One region of the Proteiniborus sp. MB09-C3 genome, then DNA from elsewhere that is predicted to be linked to it. Evidence: a T-box and tRNA genes for the amino acid it is inferred to sense, from the RefSeq annotation. Region 1 holds a T-box; the other regions hold tRNA genes.
The links. The T-box of region 1 lies ahead of asnS (asparagine--tRNA ligase). A T-box ahead of a tRNA ligase gene usually reads a tRNA of that ligase, here a tRNA-Asn.

Region 1 (6,802 bases):
AAATCTTTAACCTTATTAGCTTTCGCAGTGGATACTGTATCTATGAAAAAGTCCTTGTATCTAAAATTACTTAAGAGATATTCAATTAAATCCTGTGATAAATTGGTGTCTATTACTATGGCAGACGAGTTTTCAATAATATGAGCTTTTGCTTTTATAAAATCAATATTCAGATAATCAATGATATCCATATCTGAAATTGCCACCTTCATATCTCCATTTTCATCTAATACAGATAAATAAGAGGAAGATGGCAGGTTTTTCAAGACAAGGCAATTGTCAATATCAATCCCTGCACTTCTACACTCATAGGATATTTTATCACCATATAAATCTTCACCAAAAGCTGATATTAATTTTGTTTTAGCGCCTAGCCTAGATAAATTCTCTGCTATATTTCTACCTACCCCTCCAGCTGAAACTTTTACTATTCCTGGGTTTGAATCATTTAGTTTTAATTTACATAGAGAAAATCCCTGGATATCAACATTTGCTCCACCAATAACTGTCACATAAGCCTCTTCATTTAAAACATACCCTTTTCCTTTGATATACCCTTTTTTAGTCAGATTGCTAATATGAACTGCTACAGAAGATCTAGTAATGCCTAAATAATCTGCAATTTCCTGCTGACTTATCATAGGATTTTTCTTTATCATTGAAAGTATTTCTTTTTCTCTTAAGGTCATATTTATCACCAACTTTTGTTTATAATCTAAGCTTATGCTTATTTTAGTATATCAGAATTATTTCTAGTTTTCAATCAAAAAAGTAGCAGCCAAAACTAAGGCTTGCTACTTTTATTTTTAAATTTATACTATAATTATATACACAACTACTTTTGTCCAATATAGATTTTACTTTAAAAGCTCAATAATTTTTTCTTTAATGAAGTCACTAATCTCTAATTCACCTATATAAGTTTTCTCATCAACAAAATCTGGTCTTACTCTAAAGAAGTTTATTATCAGCTTATCGCTAGATATTACATACTCTTCTGTATGGAAAGGTACAAAAAATACTTCAATAGTCTCGTAATCCTTGCTTTCTTTAACAGAATTTATTTCATCTACTATTGAATCTAGATTTAACTTCTTTATTGGCTGCAGTATTGCATCAGTATATTCTAAGTCTTCTAACATCCAAAGATTATTGTTCCAGAATCTTCCTTCCTTCTTGTTTTTACTTTGAAATGGTTCTCTATTAGATACTGCACTCATGGCTCTTCTCACTGATTCTCCATCGAATTCTTCATCATATATGAGTTCAAAGCCTTCCATACCTGCAACATCATTTAAGTATTTTTCAGTGACTTTTTCTCTATCATTTGTAGCTTGCCAAAAGAACAGCATTGCCTCTACTGTATCAAAGTTTACTTTTATTCTTTGTACCATTACAATTCCTCCCAGTTCTCTTGTATATTAGCTTCACATATATATTTACATATTATTGTCCACAACATTTTTTGTATTTTTTCCCGCTTCCGCATGGACAAGGATCATTTCTGCCAACTTTTTTATCTTTAACTACTGTTTTAGAACTTCTATATTCTTTTGTTATCTCTTTCCTTCTTTCTTGAGTTAATATATCATCCCATTGAGGTAATTCATAAAGCCATGGTGCTTTTGCATTAAGCATATTGAAGTATAGCTTTTCAAAATCAATTTCTAGCTCTATTTCGCTATCTTCCTCTAGGTTTTCTAAATCAAGAGAGTTCACTAAGCTTGTATTTATACCATCTAAAAATCCTGTGAATGTGACAGCATCTAAATCAAACTTTTCAGCAAGCTCTTTTAATTTTCCCTGTATAGCATTATTTTTACCTTCTAATATACTTGCATATACGCTTTTTTCTTGCTCTAAATATACTTCCCAAAACTTATTATATTCTTTTTGATCTCTTTCTTCATAAGCTGTTTCTGACCACTCTTTATATAGACCCATATCTATCTCCTCCTAAAAATAACTAAGTTAATCTATCCCTATTAGCTATGTCACTAATTGAAATAGCTAGCATTATTAATAATATTACTTAAATTAAAATTCAGCTGAATTTACTGTTCTAGGGAAAGGAATTACATCTCTGATATTACTCATTCCTGTCAGATACATAATAGCTCTTTCAAACCCTAACCCGAAGCCAGCATGTTTAGTTCCACCATATTTTCTTAAATCTAAATACCACCAATAATCCTTACTATCAAGTCCCATTTCTTCCATTCTTTTTTCTAAAACTTCAAGTCTTTCTTCTCTTTGACTTCCTCCTATAATCTCTCCAATACCAGGTACTAGTAAATCCATTGCCGCAACAGTCTTATTATCATCATTTAATCTCATATAGAAGGCTTTTATATCCTTTGGATAGTCAGTTACGAATACAGGCTTCTTAAACACTTCCTCAGTTAAATATCTTTCGTGCTCTGTTTGAAGATCACATCCCCATGAAACAGGATATTCAAATCTATCTTTAACTTTTTCTAGTATCTCAATTGCTTCCGTATAGGTAACAGTACCAAAATCAGAGTTCACTATATTGTTAAGTCTTTCAATTAATCCTTTGTCAATAAAGGAGTTGAAAAATTCCATTTCTTCAGGAGCATTTTCCATGACATATTCTATAATATATTTTAGCATATCTTCAGCTAATTCCATATCATCTGTTAAATCCGCAAAAGTAATTTCTGGCTCTATCATCCAGAACTCAGCAGCATGTCTTGCAGTATTTGAATTTTCTGCCCTAAATGTAGGACCAAAAGTATAGACATTTCTAAATGCTAAAGCATAGCTTTCTGCTTCAAGCTGACCACTTACTGTTAAATTTGTTTCTTTACCAAAAAAGTCTTGTGAATAATCAATCCTTCCAGCTTTATCCTTAGGTACATTTAACATGTCAAGAGTGGAAACTCTAAACATTTCTCCCGCTCCTTCAGCATCACTTCCAGTAATAATAGGTGTGTGAACATAGACAAATCCTCTTTCTTGAAAAAACTTATGGATTGCATAGGCTGCTAGAGATCTTACCCTAAATACTGCTGAAAAAGTATTGCTTCTTGGTCTCAAATGAGCGATGGTTCTTAGATACTCCATGCTATGTCTTTTCTTCTGTAGTGGAAAGTCTACACTTGAATATCCTTCTAATTCTATTCTTTCAGCTTTAATTTCAAATGGTTGCTTTGCATTAGGTGTTTCTACTAACATTCCTTCAATTTTTAATGCAGAGCTTATTGGATACTTAGACACTTCTTCAAAGCTTGGCAATGTTTCATCATATACTATCTGGATGTTTTTGAAAAAGCTACCATCATTTATTTCGATAAACCCAAAAGATTTAGAACTTCTAATAGTTCTTACCCATCCTGCTACTTTAAGAGTTTTTCCTAAGTACTCTTCTTTATGTCTATAAATATCTTTTACTAATGTATAACTCATAATACTTCCTCCTTTTTATTAATTTTTATAATTATTTTATTTTTAACTTCAGATAATTTAAAGCAATAAAAAAAGCCCCTCCTTCCCATAAAGGGACGAAAGGCTATATTTCGCGGTACCACCCTAATTGTCATATTATATGACCAACTTTATAAAAGTACTATTCAATACTGCTCGCTAATAACGGTGCGATTCCGTCTAAGTCTACTCTCTTTGGATTTCGGTTAGAGACTCTGAGATGTTCTTCAATATAGATTTCGTGCCAACCTTCCACCATAGTCAGCTCTCTATAACTACCTTCTATATCTACTCTTCTCTTCATAGTCTTTTTTGTTTTATTTACCAGTATTATAATATTTAACAAATCTTTTGTCAAATATTATTTGTAATTATAAATTTAAATATTCACCAAATATTACAAAACTTAATATACAAGATTTTACTATAAAATTTTATCTTTAGTATTATAAGTACTTCTCCATATTAGTTAGTATCCCACTTTATCTAATTAAGTTACCTATTTATACTAGTTAATAATAATTATTATGCTATGATACTTAGAGTTTGTAAGCCTGCCTCGGCTGAACTGACTTCCCTAACAAATTCTTTAAGCCTCAGTTCAATTCGATTTTATATTATCTAGCAAATCAAGTTTAGTCATTTACAATTTACTAAAATCGCAAAAAATATTTGCACATTTTTATTAGTTAATCATATTATAATAATGAAAAGCTTTTGTACCTTGATATCTATAGCAAAATCCCTGATATGGTCTTTAAATGAAAACAAATAAACATCTGGGTATAAAACCCAGATGTTTAATAGTAGAATCTATTATTTAGAGTTTTCTTATTCACAAGTAGATGAACAAGAATAGCCTCCTGTGTCACCTATAGCTACTTGACGCTTTTGTAAAATCTTCAATGTTATGAATATTACCATTTTTTCTTCAATATTCTTGAAAATTCTTTCTTCAAATGGAATCTCTGCTCTGTGAGGCTTAGCAGGAAATAAGAACTCATCAAATTCTACAATTCTACTGCTGATCAATTCACAGAAAGGAAGCTCATTGAAGAATTCTGTTGATATTTGATTGAATTCAGATAAGTCACCAGATAATAATTTGTCTTTTTCTGCGAATTCTGGTCCGTGTAGATCTTGTTTTCTAAAGTATTCGAATTCTGATTCACTTCTGTTTATAATAGGTGCAGGAGCCGTTCCATTAAAATTAACTGGTGTTGTGAATTTAAATGGTACATCTATTGTGCAGTGCTTAATATCTCCACATAATCCTTTTACATTTGAGCAGCCAAGTGTAGCATACTCAATATTCTTTCTTACAAAACCTTTTACAAATAGCATGTTAGTATTTTGTAATAATAGACATTGAGTAATCTTTAGATGTTTTTTAATATTTTTAATTTCTATAGCTGGTTCTGGTAGTTCAATTATTGAATCTACATTCACTTGTACTGTAAGCTCTGCTAAAACAACAGGTACCTTAGCCACTACTCCAGAAACTATAGGTGCTAAGTTTACAGGAGCGTTAACAGCATCAACTAACGTAGTAGAAGTGATGTCTGTGCACACTGATTTTCCTGGCTTACACACATTACAAGTTTCTTGTTTACCATAGTTTACCTTTGATCCATATTGATTATTGTCTAGATAAGACATCGGTTTACCTCCTTAAAAACTATTCCTAAATATGAGACTTTTCTTTCTGTCTCATATCCTAGTACATAGTATTCGGGGGTGTTTTTTTAGTTACACTTTTCTCATAAATTTCTTGATTAATACCTTAGATATATTTTTGATTTACTAAATGTGACCAAGCACCACATCTCAAGGCATCATAGGAATAGAAACCAGTCGATTTTGTAAAATTCTTATTTCAACATAGAGAACTCCTTCTCCTTCAATTGCATAAATTCCCTGTTGTATAGAGATATTATCATTTTCTGTTTTGATTTCTATTAGTTTTTCAGACTCTATTATTTTGCTGCTGGTAATTTCACAGTACGGTACTTCATTATAATACTCGTTGGTAATTTGATTGAAATAGTTAAAATCATCATACACTATATTTTCATTTTCATCTAAATCAAAATTTAAATATTCATTGTTTTTGATGTATTTGAATTCTTCTGCTGTGTTCTTTATAATCTCTTGAGGCTCCATTATATTATATTTAATATTAGTTGTACACTTAAATGGTATATCTAGAATTAGAGTTTGCACTGCACCATATGTTTTATCGCTGTTTGAAGAAGTATTTGTATAGTATTCTATACTCTTCTTTACAGAACCTTTAATAAATAGTACATCGGTGTCTTGCATTATATTACATTGATGAATATTTACTTTCTTTGCTATCTCCTTTATCTGGAGAATAGGTTCAGAGATTTCAATTAAAGAATTTATATTAATTTGAACTGTAAAGGCAGCAAGCATTACTGGAATTTTAGCTATTGCACCTGATTTTAGAGATATTATTTCTACCTCTTCATTTGGACAATTTTCTATAAGTTTTTCTTCTCTCCACCTTTCCCCGTTCCACGCTTTTTTATATTGCTGTGATATATGTACTACATTAGAGTTTTCATATAATACTTTATAACTTTCTGAGTGTTCAACCCTTACATTTACCATTTTTTCACCTCTTTTTATCAAATCCAAAAATAATTAAAAATATTTTCTATATTTATACTATTCTATTGAGACTATTAAGTTCCGATTTGCAAAAAAATAAATAAGGAACAAATATATCTGTTCCTTAGAGTAGAATTTATTTTTCAAGTAAGTCTTTTAATCTTTCCTTAATAATCTTCTCATATCCATTTTCTGTAGGTCTGTAATAACTGACTCCTACTAGCTCATTAGGTAAATATTGCTGCTGGGTAAAACCATTAGGATAGTCATGGGGATATAAATAATCCTTACTTTTTTCATCTTTATTTAATATATATTTTTCCTCCATTTTTCTTGAAGTAGAGTCTCTAAGGTATGTGGGCACCTGACCCATTACCCCTTTTTCAATATCGCCTAAAGCCCTATCTATTCCCACATAACATGCATTGCTTTTTGGTGCACAGGAAACATATACTGCAGCTTGTGCAAGTGGAATTCTACCTTCAGGCATACCTATAGTATTTACAGCCTGAAAAGCTGATACTGCTAAAGTAAGGGCTTGAGGGTCAGCATTGCCCACATCTTCTGAAGCACATATTATTATTCTTCTTGCAATAAACTTAGGATCTTCCCCTGCATATATCATTTTAGCAAGCCAGTATAGAGTCGCATCAGGGTCTGAGCCTCTCATACTCTTTATGAAGGCTGAAATAATATCATAATGCTCATCACCATTTTTTTC
Region 2 (6,802 bases), 160 kb from region 1:
GGAGAGGAGAGTGGAATTCCTAGTGTAGCGGTGAAATGCGTAGATATTAGGAGGAACACCAGTGGCGAAGGCGACTCTCTGGACTGCAACTGACGCTGATGCACGAAAGCGTGGGTAGCGAACAGGATTAGATACCCTGGTAGTCCACGCCGTAAACGATGAGTGCTAGGTGTTGGTGGAGACATCCATCAGTGCCGCAGCTAACGCATTAAGCACTCCGCCTGGGGAGTACGGTCGCAAGACTGAAACTCAAAGGAATTGACGGGGACCCGCACAAGCAGCGGAGCATGTGGTTTAATTCGACGCAACGCGAAGAACCTTACCAGGGCTTGACATCCCTCTGATCGGATTAGAGATAATCCTTTATCTTCGGATACAGAGGAGACAGGTGGTGCATGGTTGTCGTCAGCTCGTGTCGTGAGATGTTGGGTTAAGTCCCGCAACGAGCGCAACCCTTGCCTTTAGTTGATAACAGGTAAAGCTGATAACTCTAGAGGGACTGCCGGTGACAAACCGGAGGAAGGTGGGGATGACGTCAAATCATCATGCCCCTTATGTCCTGGGCTACACACGTGCTACAATGGTCGGTACAACGGGAAGCAAGACTGTGAAGTTAAGCAAATCCCAATAAGCCGATCCCAGTTCGGATTGTAGGCTGCAACTCGCCTACATGAAGTCGGAGTTGCTAGTAATCGCGAATCAGCACGTCGCGGTGAATGCGTTCCCGGGTCTTGTACACACCGCCCGTCACACCATGAGAGTCGGTAACACCCGAAGCCAGTGAGCTAACCTTAAAGGAGGCAGCTGTCGAAGGTGGGATCGATGATTGGGGTGAAGTCGTAACAAGGTAGCCGTATCGGAAGGTGCGGCTGGATCACCTCCTTTCTAAGGAGAAGTACCTTTTCACTGTTCAGTTTTGAGAGGCTAACAAAGTCTTTCAAATAGATAAAACTTAATAAAGAGAAAGAGAAACTAAAAGAGAATCTAAACAATTCTCATTTTTAACTCTCAACACTCAATAAAATATGGGGGTGTAGCTCAGTTGGGAGAGCACCTGCCTTGCAAGCAGGGGGTCAGGAGTTCGAATCTCCTCATCTCCACCATAATTATAGCTTTTGTTTATTGACATTAGTTATATGTGTCCGTAAGGACTGCCATTATGTGGGCTTGTAGCTCAGGTGGTTAGAGCGCACGCCTGATAAGCGTGAGGTCGGTGGTTCGAGTCCACCCAGGCCCACCACATAAAAGAAATCTCAGAAACTAAGATTTCTGGGTATCATTTGTACCTTGAAAACTACACAGCGTAAGAAAGTTTTAAAATCAAGACAGAAAAGATTGAAAAACTACAATTCAAACGGAAACTCAGAAACAAAGTTTCTGAGTACTACAATTACACCAAATCAAAGATTTGGGTAATTGCAGCATCTGGTCAAGATACTAAGAGCATAGGGTGAATGCCTTGGCACTAGGAGCCGAAGAAGGACGGGATAAGCACCGAAATGCTACGGGGAGTCGCAAGTAGACATAGATCCGTAGATATCCGAATGGGGAAACCCACCTAAGGAGAACCTTAGGAATCATCTACTGAATCCATAGGTAGATAGAAGGCAGACCAGGGGAACTGAAACATCTAAGTACCCTGAGGAAGAGAAAGAAACATCGATTCCCTAAGTAGCGGCGAGCGAACGGGGAAGAGCCCAAACCAGTAGAGGTAACTTTACTGGGGTTGCGGACCAGCATAACGGTAGGGAAAATCTATAGTAGAAGAGGTCTGGAAAGGCCCACCATAGAAGGTGAAAGTCCAGTATACGAAATAGATAACCCACCAGCTGAGATCCAGAGTACCACGAGACACGAGAAACCTTGTGGGAAGCAGGGGGGCCCACCCCCCAAGGCTAAATACTACCTAGTGACCGATAGAGAATAGTACCGTGAGGGAAAGGTGAAAAGAACCCCGGGAGGGGAGTGAAAAAGAACCTGAAACCCTATGTTTACAAGCAGTGGAAGTTCTATATATGAACGACCGCGTACTTTTTGTAGAACGGGCCAACGAGTTACGATATGCAGCAAGGTTAAGTACTTAAGGTATGGAGCCGTAGGGAAACCGAGTCTAAATAGGGCGATTAAGTTGCATGTCGTAGACCCGAAACCGGGTGACCTACCCATGGGCAGGTTGAAGTTGAGGTAAAACTCAATGGAGGACCGAACCGCTTAGCGTTTAAAAGCTATCGGATGACCTGTGGGTAGCGGTGAAATTCCAATCGAACCCGGATATAGCTGGTTCTCCTCGAAATAGCTTTAGGGCTAGCCTCAAGGAAAGTGACGTGGAGGTAGAGCACTGACTGGTCTAGGGGCGCGCATGCGTTACCAAAACCTATCAAACTCCGAATGCCACAGTCATATACTTGGGAGTCAGACTATGTGAGATAAGTTTCATAGTCAAAAGGGAAACAGCCCAGACCACCATCTAAGGTCCCAAAGTACAAGTTAAGTGGGAAAGGATGTAAGACTACACAGACAACCAGGATGTTGGCTTAGAAGCAGCCACACATTCAAAGAGTGCGTAATAGCTCACTGGTCGAGTGGTCTTGCGCCGAAGATTACCGGGGCTCAAACTAGTCACCGAAGATGTGGGATACGTAAGTATCGGTAGAGGAGCATTGTATACAGGTAGAAGCTATACCGAAAGGAGTAGTGGACAGTATACAAGAGAGAATGTTGGCATGAGTAGCGAGAGGTGAGTGAGAATCTCACCCATCGAAAGCCTAAGGTTTCCTGAGGAAGGCTCGTCCACTCAGGGTTAGTCGGGACCTAAGCCCAGGCCAAAAGGCGTAGGCGATGGACAACAGGTTGAAATTCCTGTACTACCAGAAGGCGCTAAAAGAGAAGGAGTGACGCAGGAGGATAGGTTAAGCACACCGTTGGTTGAGTGTGCCTAAGCAAGTAGGGAGTATCTAAAGGCAAATCCGTAGGTACAATATCCTGAGAAGTGATGGGGAGCGAAATACAAGTAGCGAACTAACTGAATCCACACTGCCAAGAAAAGCTTCTATCAAGCCTAAAGGTACCCGTACCGCAAACCGACACAGGTAGGCGAGGAGAGAATCCTAAGATGAGCGGAAGAACTCTTGTTAAGGAACTCGGCAAATTAACCCCGTAACTTCGGGAGAAGGGGTGCCGAGGGAGGTGAAGTGCAAGCCACATAAGCCTCCTTCGGCCGCAGTGAATAGGCCCAGGCGACTGTTTACCAAAAACACAGGTCTCTGCTAAATCGAAAGATGAAGTATAGGGGCTGACACCTGCCCGGTGCTGGAAGGTTAAGGGGAATGCTTAGCGCAAGCGAAGGTAAGAACTTAAGCCCCAGTAAACGGCGGCCGTAACTATAACGGTCCTAAGGTAGCGAAATTCCTTGTCGGGTAAGTTCCGACCCGCACGAAAGGTGTAACGATCTGGGCACTGTCTCAACAAGAGATCCGGTGAAATTGTAGTACTCGTGAAGATGCGAGTTACCCGCGACTAGACGGAAAGACCCCGTGGAGCTTTACTGCAAGCTGACATTGGATTTTGGTATCCTATGTACAGAATAGGTGGGAGACAGAGAAATCAGTGCGCCAGCATTGGTGGAGTCGTCGTTGGGATACCACCCTTATGATACTGAAGTTCTAACCATAGGCCATGAAACTGGTTTTGGGACACTGTCAGTTGGGCAGTTTGACTGGGGCGGTCGCCTCCTAAAAAGTAACGGAGGCGCTCAAAGGTTCCCTCAGCACGGTCGGAAATCGTGCGAAGAGTGTAAAGGCAGAAGGGAGCTTGACTGCGAGACCCACAAGTCGAGCAGGAACGAAAGTTGGACTTAGTGATCCGGTGGCGCCGAGTGGAAGGGCCATCGCTCAACGGATAAAAGCTACCCCGGGGATAACAGGCTTATCTCCCCCAAGAGTCCACATCGACGGGGAGGTTTGGCACCTCGATGTCGGCTCGTCTCATCCTGGAGCTGTAGCAGGTTCCAAGGGTTGGGCTGTTCGCCCATTAAAGAGGCACGCGAGCTGGGTTCAGAACGTCGTGAGACAGTTCGGTCCCTATCTGTCGTGGGCGTAGGAAATTTGAAAGGAGCTGTTCCTAGTACGAGAGGACCGGAATGGACAGACCACTAGTGTATCAGTTGTCCTGCCAAGGGCATGGCTGAGTAGCCAAGTCTGGTAGGGATAAGCGCTGAAGGCATCTAAGCGCGAAGCCCCCCTTAAGAAAAGATTTCCCATCTGGTAAACAGAGTAAGACCCCAGAAAGACTAACTGGTTGATAGGTCGTAGGTGTAAGAGCAGCAATGCTTTAAGCTAAACGATACTAATAGGTCGAGGGCTTGACCAGAAATATGGACGCTGTGTAGTTTTTAAGGTACAAATAAATACCTTAAAACTAAATATATATAAGCTCTGAACAAATGATTTAGGGCATAAATCCAGTGACAATAGCGAAGGGGTCACACCTGTTCCCATACCGAACACAGAAGTTAAGCCCTTCAGCGCTGATGGTACTTGGTGGGAAACCGCCTGGGAGAGTAGGGCGTTGCTGGATGGTATTCCTGGGTAGCTCAACGGCGGAGCAACCGGCTGTTAACCGGTAGGTTGTGGGTTCGAGTCCCACCCTAGGAGCCAGCAAAATGCCGGGGTGGCGGAACAGGCAGACGCACAGGACTTAAAATCCTGCGATCCCCAAAGATCGTACCGGTTCGATTCCGGTTCCCGGCACCAGCTATTATATTTGTCCCTAGGACAATAGTTAAGAGTGTTGTAAGGATTAACTATGATAAATAATAAGGCCCTATGGTCAAGCGGTTAAGACATCGCCCTTTCACGGCGGTAACCCGGGTTCGAATCCCGGTAGGGTCACCAACTTTAGTATCTGTCCGTCAGGACAACATTTAGGAGTGTCTGTAAAGATCACATAAATTCAATATTTAAAATTTTATGGGTGCATAGCTCAGCTGGGAGAGCACCTGCCTTACAAGCAGGGGGTCATAGGTTCGAGCCCTATTGCGCCCACCATAAATAATTGACATTTTGGCCTGGTAGTTCAGTTGGTTAGAATGCCAGCCTGTCACGCTGGAGGTCGAGGGTTCGAGTCCCTTCCAGGTCGCCAATAGTTTTTAATATGTAAAGCAATATGCTGGTGTAGCTCAATTGGCATAAGCAGAGAACCCAAACCATGCTTTTAGTTTGGTGTGAATCGCTTAGTTGCTTATAAGGAGTTAATGCAGTAAAAAAAGTTAATCCGAGAAGTAAAGACAATGTGCTGGTGTAGCTCAATCGGCAGAGCAACTGACTTGTAATCAGTAGGTTGAGGGTTCAATTCCTTTCACCAGCTCCATTATGACCTAACCTAATTTGCGAAGCAAATTAAAGGTAGATCAAACGCAATGAGCACCAAAATTGTGTTACTAGACTGTAAAATATGGAGGGGTTCCCGAGTTGGCCAAAGGGGACGGACTGTAAATCCGTTAGCTGTGCTTTCACTGGTTCGAATCCAGTCCCCTCCACCAAAAATAAATACATGCGGGTGTAGCTCAGTGGTATAAGCAGAGAACCCAAACCATGCTTTTGGTTTGGTGTGAATCGCTTAGGTGTCCCAGAAACAAGCCGCAACTAAAGTAAGTAATATATAGAGTTACTAATACATGCGGGTGTAGCTCAGTGGTAGAGCCCCAGCCTTCCAAGCTGGTTGCGAGGGTCCGATTCCCTTCACCCGCTCCATAAAAAGTAACATATAATTATATCCAATAAGAGCAAAAATAATATGTACCCATAGCTCAGTAGGATAGAGCAACGGCCTTCTAAGCCGTGTGTCCGGGGTTCGAATCCCTGTGGGTACGCCATAATAATCCTAGTGGACATTGCTACAGCTGTCTCAAGGAAAAATAATTGTTGGGGTATAGCCAAGTCGGTAAGGCACCAGACTTTGACTCTGGCATTCGTAGGTTCGAGTCCTGCTACCCCAGCCAGTATAATCTGCTAACATTGACCCATTAGCTCAGTCGGCAGAGCACCTGACTTTTAATCAGGGTGTCCCGCGTTCGAATCGCGGATGGGTCACCATTAAACAAATAACATGGAGGGGTACCGAAGCGGTCATAACGGGGCGGTCTTGAAAACCGTTAGGGTGCAAGCCCACGTGGGTTCGAATCCCACCCCCTCCGCCAAAATAATATGGAGAAGTACTCAAGTGGCTGAAGAGGCTCCCCTGCTAAGGGAGTAGGTCTCGTTTAGGGGCGCGAGGGTTCAAATCCCTCCTTCTCCGCCATTCGGCTGGATATATTTCATACTAAATCGGGGTGTAGCGCAGTTTGGTAGCGCACGTGGTTTGGGACCATGGGGCCGGGGGTTCGAGTCCCTCCACCCCGACCAATAATAGAAATATAATTAGTCGTGATATTATATGAGGGCCTTTAGCTCAGTTGGTTAGAGCGTCCGGCTCATAACCGGCAGGTCCGGGGTTCGAATCCCTGAAGGCCCACCATTATTATTTGCCCAGATAGCTCAGTAGGTAGAGCAGGGGACTGAAAATCCCCGTGTCGGTGGTTCGATTCCGCCTCTGGGCACCAATTAAAGACCCTTGTCGTTATAGAAAATGATGGGGGTTTTTTAATCACCACAAGCAATACCTTAAATTACCAAGCAAATACTATTGACATAATCAATCCTATATGATAATATATATTTTGTCGCTAAGTTAAAAATTAATTAGCCATGAGTATTCCTGGGTAGCTCAATGGCGGAGCAACCGGCTGTTAACCGGTAGGTTGTGG
Region 3 (6,802 bases), 180 kb from region 1:
ATTATGTATATTTTTAAATTTTTTCCGGTATAATTTATAGGTACTGTTGATTGTCTGCCTGCGCAGGAAAAGAGGTTATCATGAGTTATATTGGTAGCAGGAACTTAATTAAATAATGAAATAAAGCTCAAAAAAATAGACATACCTTATAAAAAATTTCACGCTTCAAGGCAGACCTATGCTACTCGATTAATAACAAACGGAACACCTTTATTAACCAGTGTTCCGTTTGTTAGGTCATAGTTCCATAAAAACTACAGAAATATATACTCATGTTTTAGAAAGCACAAAAGCGAATCATGTACAGTCCTTGAACTCGCTATTCAAGTAGATTTTAAAACCAATTGGCTAAAAATTGGCTAAATCTGTTTTAGTACAAAATTCGCTTTCGCATAATTGAGCATTTTTAATTTGTTTGGTGTACCCAGAGGGATTCGAACCCCCGACCTTCTGATTCGTAGTCAGACACTCTATCCAGCTGAGCTATGAGTACTAATATGGAGGCGACACCCAGATTTGAACTGGGGAGTAAAGGTTTTGCAGACCTCTGCCTTACCACTTGGCTATGTCGCCATAATTATATGGCTGGGGTAGCAGGACTCGAACCTACGAATGCCAGAGTCAAAGTCTGGTGCCTTACCGACTTGGCTATACCCCAACAACTATAGGATCAATAATTAAGAATATCCTACAAAATCAATATTAATTTTTACACGAAAAACAACTGTCAGGATTAATATTTAGAATAAAAAAGTGGGGTGGATAATGGGATTCGAACCCATGGCCTCCAGAGCCACAATCTGGCGCTCTAACCAACTGAGCTATAACCACCATAATATATCAATTATATCTTTCACAAAAAATGGAGCGGGTGAAGGGAATCGGACCCTCGCAACCAGCTTGGAAGGCTGGGGCTCTACCACTGAGCTACACCCGCACAATTAATTAGTCTTATATGATGAATACATAATCGAATTGGAGCGGAAGACGAGATTCGAACTCGCGACCCTCGCCTTGGCAAGGCGATGCTCTACCACTGAGCCACTTCCGCATAATACAATTGTTTTTTATATCTGGATTCTTATATATTTATTGGTGGAGGGGACTGGATTCGAACCAGTGAAAGCACAGCTAACGGATTTACAGTCCGTCCCCTTTGGCCAACTCGGGAACCCCTCCGATTTCGCAGTCTCGCAACACAAATTTGGTACTCGTTGCGTTTGACCTACCATCGATTTTCCGATAAAAACGTCCAGAAAATCGGGTTAGGTCATAATGGAGCTGGTGAAAGGAATTGAACCCTCAACCTACTGATTACAAGTCAGTTGCTCTGCCAATTGAGCTACACCAGCATATTGTCTTTACTTCTCGGATCAACCTTTTTACTGCATTAACTCCTTATAAGCAACTAAGCGATTCACACCAAACCAAAAGCATGGTTTGGGTTCTCTGCTTATGCCAATTGAGCTACACCAGCGTATTTGTCCTACATAGTAGAAATTTATTGGCGACCTGGAAGGGACTCGAACCCTCGACCTCCAGCGTGACAGGCTGGCATTCTAACCAACTGAACTACCAGGCCAACTAAAATTCATATAAACCTTCTATAGAAAATGGTGGGCGCAATAGGGCTCGAACCTATGACCCCCTGCTTGTAAGGCAGGTGCTCTCCCAGCTGAGCTATGCGCCCATAATTTTAGATGTTCAATCTAGTATGGTCTTAACAGATCTCCTATCATGAACTTAAATTAAGGTTGGTGACCCTACCGGGATTCGAACCCGGGTTACCGCCGTGAAAGGGCGATGTCTTAACCGCTTGACCATAGGGCCTTATTTAAATGTTGAAATCAGTCCTAATGGACACTCCTATTTATCGTCCCACAGACGGATATTAAGGTTGGTAGCGGCGAACGGATTTGAACCGCTGACACTGCGGGTATGAACCGCATGCTCTAGCCAACTGAGCTACGCCGCCATGATTAAAAATTACATTAGTCCATCTGGACAGAAATATTATGGTTGCGGGGGCCGGATTTGAACCGACGACCTCCGGGTTATGAGCCCGACGAGCTACCAGCTGCTCCACCCCGCGATGTATATTTAATTATAGTAATTGGTGCCGGGAACCGGAATCGAACCGGTACGATCTTTGGGGATCGCAGGATTTTAAGTCCTGTGCGTCTGCCTGTTCCGCCACCCCGGCATTTTGCTGGCTCCTGGGGTGGGACTCGAACCCACAACCTACCGGTTAACAGCCGGTTGCTCCGCCGTTGAGCTACCCAGGAATACCATCCAGCAACGTCCTACTCTCCCAGGCGGTTTCCCACCAAGTACCATCAGCGCTGAAGGGCTTAACTTCTGTGTTCGGTATGGGAACAGGTGTGACCCCTTCGCTATTGTCACTGGATACGAGTAACTGAAATCTATGATTTCTTCTCTCTATACTTAGCATTGACTAAGTATGTTATTTATTTTTTAGGAACAAGATTTAGTATAGCATATTTTTCGCTACTTGTCAAACCTTTTTTATCAAGGTAATTTGATTCTTTTTCAGTCATTAAGTAGCTATTCACACAATCTTAAAAAGCGTTAAGATTGGTTCTCTGCTTGTACCTTAAAAACTACACAGCGTCCATATTTCTGGTCAAGCCCTCGACCTATTAGTATCGTTTAGCTTAAAGCATTGCTGCTCTTACACCTACGACCTATCAACCAGTTAGTCTTTCTGGGGTCTTACTCTGTTTACCAGATGGGAAATCTTTTCTTAAGGGGGGCTTCGCGCTTAGATGCCTTCAGCGCTTATCCCTACCAGACTTGGCTACTCAGCCATGCCCTTGGCAGGACAACTGATACACTAGTGGTCTGTCCATTCCGGTCCTCTCGTACTAGGAACAGCTCCTTTCAAATTTCCTACGCCCACGACAGATAGGGACCGAACTGTCTCACGACGTTCTGAACCCAGCTCGCGTGCCTCTTTAATGGGCGAACAGCCCAACCCTTGGAACCTGCTACAGCTCCAGGATGAGACGAGCCGACATCGAGGTGCCAAACCTCCCCGTCGATGTGGACTCTTGGGGGAGATAAGCCTGTTATCCCCGGGGTAGCTTTTATCCGTTGAGCGATGGCCCTTCCACTCGGCGCCACCGGATCACTAAGTCCAACTTTCGTTCCTGCTCGACTTGTGGGTCTCGCAGTCAAGCTCCCTTCTGCCTTTACACTCTTCGCACGATTTCCGACCGTGCTGAGGGAACCTTTGAGCGCCTCCGTTACTTTTTAGGAGGCGACCGCCCCAGTCAAACTGCCCAACTGACAGTGTCCCAAGACCAGTTTCATGGCCTATGGTTAGAACTTCAGTATCATAAGGGTGGTATCCCAACGACGACTCCACCAATGCTGGCGCACTGATTTCTCTGTCTCCCACCTATTCTGTACATAGGATACCAAAATCCAATGTCAGCTTGCAGTAAAGCTCCACGGGGTCTTTCCGTCTAGTCGCGGGTAACTCGCATCTTCACGAGTACTACAATTTCACCGGATCTCTTGTTGAGACAGTGCCCAGATCGTTACACCTTTCGTGCGGGTCGGAACTTACCCGACAAGGAATTTCGCTACCTTAGGACCGTTATAGTTACGGCCGCCGTTTACTGGGGCTTAAGTTCTTACCTTCGCTTGCGCTAAGCATTCCCCTTAACCTTCCAGCACCGGGCAGGTGTCAGCCCCTATACTTCATCTTTCGATTTAGCAGAGACCTGTGTTTTTGGTAAACAGTCGCCTGGGCCTATTCACTGCGGCCGAAGGAGGCTTATGTGGCTTGCACTTCACCTCCCTCGGCACCCCTTCTCCCGAAGTTACGGGGTTAATTTGCCGAGTTCCTTAACAAGAGTTCTTCCGCTCATCTTAGGATTCTCTCCTCGCCTACCTGTGTCGGTTTGCGGTACGGGTACCTTTAGGCTTGATAGAAGCTTTTCTTGGCAGTGTGGATTCAGTTAGTTCGCTACTTGTATTTCGCTCCCCATCACTTCTCAGGATATTGTACCTACGGATTTGCCTTTAGATACTCCCTACTTGCTTAGGCACACTCAACCAACGGTGTGCTTAACCTATCCTCCTGCGTCACTCCTTCTCTTTTAGCGCCTTCTGGTAGTACAGGAATTTCAACCTGTTGTCCATCGCCTACGCCTTTTGGCCTGGGCTTAGGTCCCGACTAACCCTGAGTGGACGAGCCTTCCTCAGGAAACCTTAGGCTTTCGATGGGTGAGATTCTCACTCACCTCTCGCTACTCATGCCAACATTCTCTCTTGTATACTGTCCACTACTCCTTTCGGTATAGCTTCTACCTGTATACAATGCTCCTCTACCACTGTCGTAGATTCAATGCTACCCTTAAGTTTTCACTTAACTAGAATCTGGCCGAAGGCTTTTATTGTAGCCTTTTGTGGCCTTCGGCAAAGCTTTCTTTGCCCTTTACTTTAAGAGTAATATTGAATCTACGACAATCCACATCTTCGGTGACTAGTTTGAGCCCCGGTAATCTTCGGCGCAAGACCACTCGACCAGTGAGCTATTACGCACTCTTTGAATGTGTGGCTGCTTCTAAGCCAACATCCTGGTTGTCTGTGTAGTCTTACATCCTTTCCCACTTAACTTGTACTTTGGGACCTTAGATGGTGGTCTGGGCTGTTTCCCTTTTGACTATGAAACTTATCTCACATAGTCTGACTCCCAAGTATATGACTGTGGCATTCGGAGTTTGATAGGTTTTGGTAACGCATGCGCGCCCCTAGACCAGTCAGTGCTCTACCTCCACGTCACTTTCCTTGAGGCTAGCCCTAAAGCTATTTCGAGGAGAACCAGCTATATCCGGGTTCGATTGGAATTTCACCGCTACCCACAGGTCATCCGATAGCTTTTAAACGCTAAGCGGTTCGGTCCTCCATTGAGTTTTACCTCAACTTCAACCTGCCCATGGGTAGGTCACCCGGTTTCGGGTCTACGACATGCAACTTAATCGCCCTATTTAGACTCGGTTTCCCTACGGCTCCATACCTTAAGTACTTAACCTTGCTGCATATCGTAACTCGTTGGCCCGTTCTACAAAAGTACGCGGTCGTTCATATATAGAACTTCCACTGCTTGTAAACATAGGGTTTCAGGTTCTTTTTCACTCCCCTCCGGGGTTCTTTTCACCTTTCCCTCACGGTACTATTCTCTATCGGTCACTAGGTAGTATTTAGCCTTGGGGGGTGGGCCCCCCTGCTTCCCACAAGGTTTCTCGTGTCTCGTGGTACTCTGGATCTCAGCTGGCGGGTTTTCTATTTCGTATACTGGACTTTCACCTTCTGTGGTGGGCCTTTCCAGACCTCTTCTACTATAGATTATCCCTACCGTTTTGCTGGTCCGCAACCCCAGTAAAGTTACCTCTACTGGTTTGGGCTCTTCCCCGTTCGCTCGCCGCTACTTAGGGAATCGATGTTTCTTTCTCTTCCTCAGGGTACTTAGATGTTTCAGTTCCCCTGGTCTGCCTTCTATCTACCTATGGATTCAGTAGATGATTCCTAAGGTTCTCCTTAGGTGGGTTTCCCCATTCGGATATCTACGGATCTATGTCTACTTGCGACTCCCCGTAGCATTTCGGTGCTTATCCCGTCCTTCTTCGGCTCCTAGTGCCAAGGCATTCACCCTATGCTCTTAGTATCTTGACCAGATAAAAATTGTAGCTTTATTTATCAATTCTGTATTGATTTTAAAACTTTCTTACGCTGTGTAGTTTTCAAGGTACAAGTTGACAACCTGTGTTGTCAATTAAGTTGAAAGACTTTGTTAGCCTCTCAAAACTGAACAGTGAAAAGGTACTTCTCCTTAGAAAGGAGGTGATCCAGCCGCACCTTCCGATACGGCTACCTTGTTACGACTTCACCCCAATCATCGATCCCACCTTCGACAGCTGCCTCCTTTCGGTTAGCTCACTGGCTTCGGGTGTTACCGACTCTCATGGTGTGACGGGCGGTGTGTACAAGACCCGGGAACGCATTCACCGCGACGTGCTGATTCGCGATTACTAGCAACTCCGACTTCATGTAGGCGAGTTGCAGCCTACAATCCGAACTGGGATCGGCTTATTGGGATTTGCTTAACTTCACAGTCTTGCTTCCCGTTGTACCGACCATTGTAGCACGTGTGTAGCCCAGGACATAAGGGGCATGATGATTTGACGTCATCCCCACCTTCCTCCGGTTTGTCACCGGCAGTCCCTCTAGAGTTATCAGCTTTACCTGTTATCAACTAAAGGCAAGGGTTGCGCTCGTTGCGGGACTTAACCCAACATCTCACGACACGAGCTGACGACAACCATGCACCACCTGTCTCCTCTGTATCCGAAGATAAAGGATTATCTCTAATCCGATCAGAGGGATGTCAAGCCCTGGTAAGGTTCTTCGCGTTGCGTCGAATTAAACCACATGCTCCGCTGCTTGTGCGGGTCCCCGTCAATTCCTTTGAGTTTCAGTCTTGCGACCGTACTCCCCAGGCGGAGTGCTTAATGCGTTAGCTGCGGCACTGATGGATGTCTCCACCAACACCTAGCACTCATCGTTTACGGCGTGGACTACCAGGGTATCTAATCCTGTTCGCTACCCACGCTTTCGTGCATCAGCGTCAGTTGCAGTCCAGAGAGTCGCCTTCGCCACTGGTGTTCCTCTTAATATCTACGCATTTCACCGCTACACTAGGAATTCCACTCTCCTCTCCTGCACTCAAGCCCTTTAGTTTCAAATGCTAACTACGGTTAAGCCGTAGCCTTTC

Region 2: it encodes a tRNA-Asn, which carries the amino acid that the T-box ahead of asnS (asparagine--tRNA ligase) is inferred to sense. The anticodon was not compared.
Region 3: it encodes a tRNA-Asn, which carries the amino acid that the T-box ahead of asnS (asparagine--tRNA ligase) is inferred to sense. The anticodon was not compared.

The regions. Positions count from the first base shown of each region.
Region 1 is NZ_CP127161.1:2,817,201-2,824,002, forward strand. Features, by position in the region: gene QO263_RS13790 (PfkB family carbohydrate kinase) at 1-689, opposite strand, end outside; gene QO263_RS13795 (TDE2712 family protein) at 858-1,394, opposite strand; gene QO263_RS13800 (SEC-C metal-binding domain-containing protein) at 1,447-1,944, opposite strand; gene asnS (asparagine--tRNA ligase) at 2,038-3,429, opposite strand; T-box leader at 3,518-3,760, opposite strand; gene QO263_RS13810 (CsxC family protein) at 4,279-5,106, opposite strand; gene QO263_RS13815 (CsxC family protein) at 5,275-6,081, opposite strand; gene QO263_RS13820 (replication-associated recombination protein A) at 6,218-6,802, opposite strand, start outside.
Region 2 is NZ_CP127161.1:2,974,591-2,981,392, reverse strand. Features, by position in the region: rRNA gene QO263_RS14760 (16S ribosomal RNA) at 1-885, shown strand, start outside; tRNA gene QO263_RS14755 (tRNA-Ala) at 1,028-1,103, shown strand; tRNA gene QO263_RS14750 (tRNA-Ile) at 1,164-1,240, shown strand; rRNA gene QO263_RS14745 (23S ribosomal RNA) at 1,428-4,368, shown strand; rRNA gene rrf (5S ribosomal RNA) at 4,459-4,575, shown strand; tRNA gene QO263_RS14735 (tRNA-Asn) at 4,581-4,655, shown strand; tRNA gene QO263_RS14730 (tRNA-Leu) at 4,663-4,751, shown strand; tRNA gene QO263_RS14725 (tRNA-Glu) at 4,818-4,892, shown strand; tRNA gene QO263_RS14720 (tRNA-Val) at 4,970-5,045, shown strand; tRNA gene QO263_RS14715 (tRNA-Asp) at 5,063-5,139, shown strand; tRNA gene QO263_RS14710 (tRNA-Thr) at 5,292-5,367, shown strand; tRNA gene QO263_RS14705 (tRNA-Tyr) at 5,454-5,539, shown strand; tRNA gene QO263_RS14700 (tRNA-Gly) at 5,677-5,750, shown strand; tRNA gene QO263_RS14695 (tRNA-Arg) at 5,796-5,872, shown strand; tRNA gene QO263_RS14690 (tRNA-Gln) at 5,923-5,998, shown strand; tRNA gene QO263_RS14685 (tRNA-Lys) at 6,017-6,092, shown strand; tRNA gene QO263_RS14680 (tRNA-Ser) at 6,108-6,196, shown strand; tRNA gene QO263_RS14675 (tRNA-Ser) at 6,206-6,297, shown strand; tRNA gene QO263_RS14670 (tRNA-Pro) at 6,325-6,401, shown strand; tRNA gene QO263_RS14665 (tRNA-Ile) at 6,437-6,513, shown strand; tRNA gene QO263_RS14660 (tRNA-Phe) at 6,523-6,598, shown strand; tRNA gene QO263_RS14655 (tRNA-Asn) at 6,752-6,802, shown strand, end outside.
Region 3 is NZ_CP127161.1:2,996,715-3,003,516, forward strand. Features, by position in the region: tRNA gene QO263_RS14870 (tRNA-Arg) at 417-493, opposite strand; tRNA gene QO263_RS14875 (tRNA-Cys) at 499-573, opposite strand; tRNA gene QO263_RS14880 (tRNA-Gln) at 583-658, opposite strand; tRNA gene QO263_RS14885 (tRNA-His) at 755-831, opposite strand; tRNA gene QO263_RS14890 (tRNA-Gly) at 864-937, opposite strand; tRNA gene QO263_RS14895 (tRNA-Gly) at 977-1,051, opposite strand; tRNA gene QO263_RS14900 (tRNA-Tyr) at 1,094-1,179, opposite strand; tRNA gene QO263_RS14905 (tRNA-Thr) at 1,277-1,352, opposite strand; tRNA gene QO263_RS14910 (tRNA-Asp) at 1,506-1,582, opposite strand; tRNA gene QO263_RS14915 (tRNA-Val) at 1,615-1,690, opposite strand; tRNA gene QO263_RS14920 (tRNA-Glu) at 1,756-1,830, opposite strand; tRNA gene QO263_RS14925 (tRNA-Met) at 1,899-1,975, opposite strand; tRNA gene QO263_RS14930 (tRNA-Met) at 2,017-2,092, opposite strand; tRNA gene QO263_RS14935 (tRNA-Leu) at 2,115-2,203, opposite strand; tRNA gene QO263_RS14940 (tRNA-Asn) at 2,211-2,285, opposite strand; rRNA gene rrf (5S ribosomal RNA) at 2,291-2,407, opposite strand; rRNA gene QO263_RS14950 (23S ribosomal RNA) at 2,641-5,703, opposite strand; rRNA gene QO263_RS14955 (16S ribosomal RNA) at 5,865-6,802, opposite strand, start outside.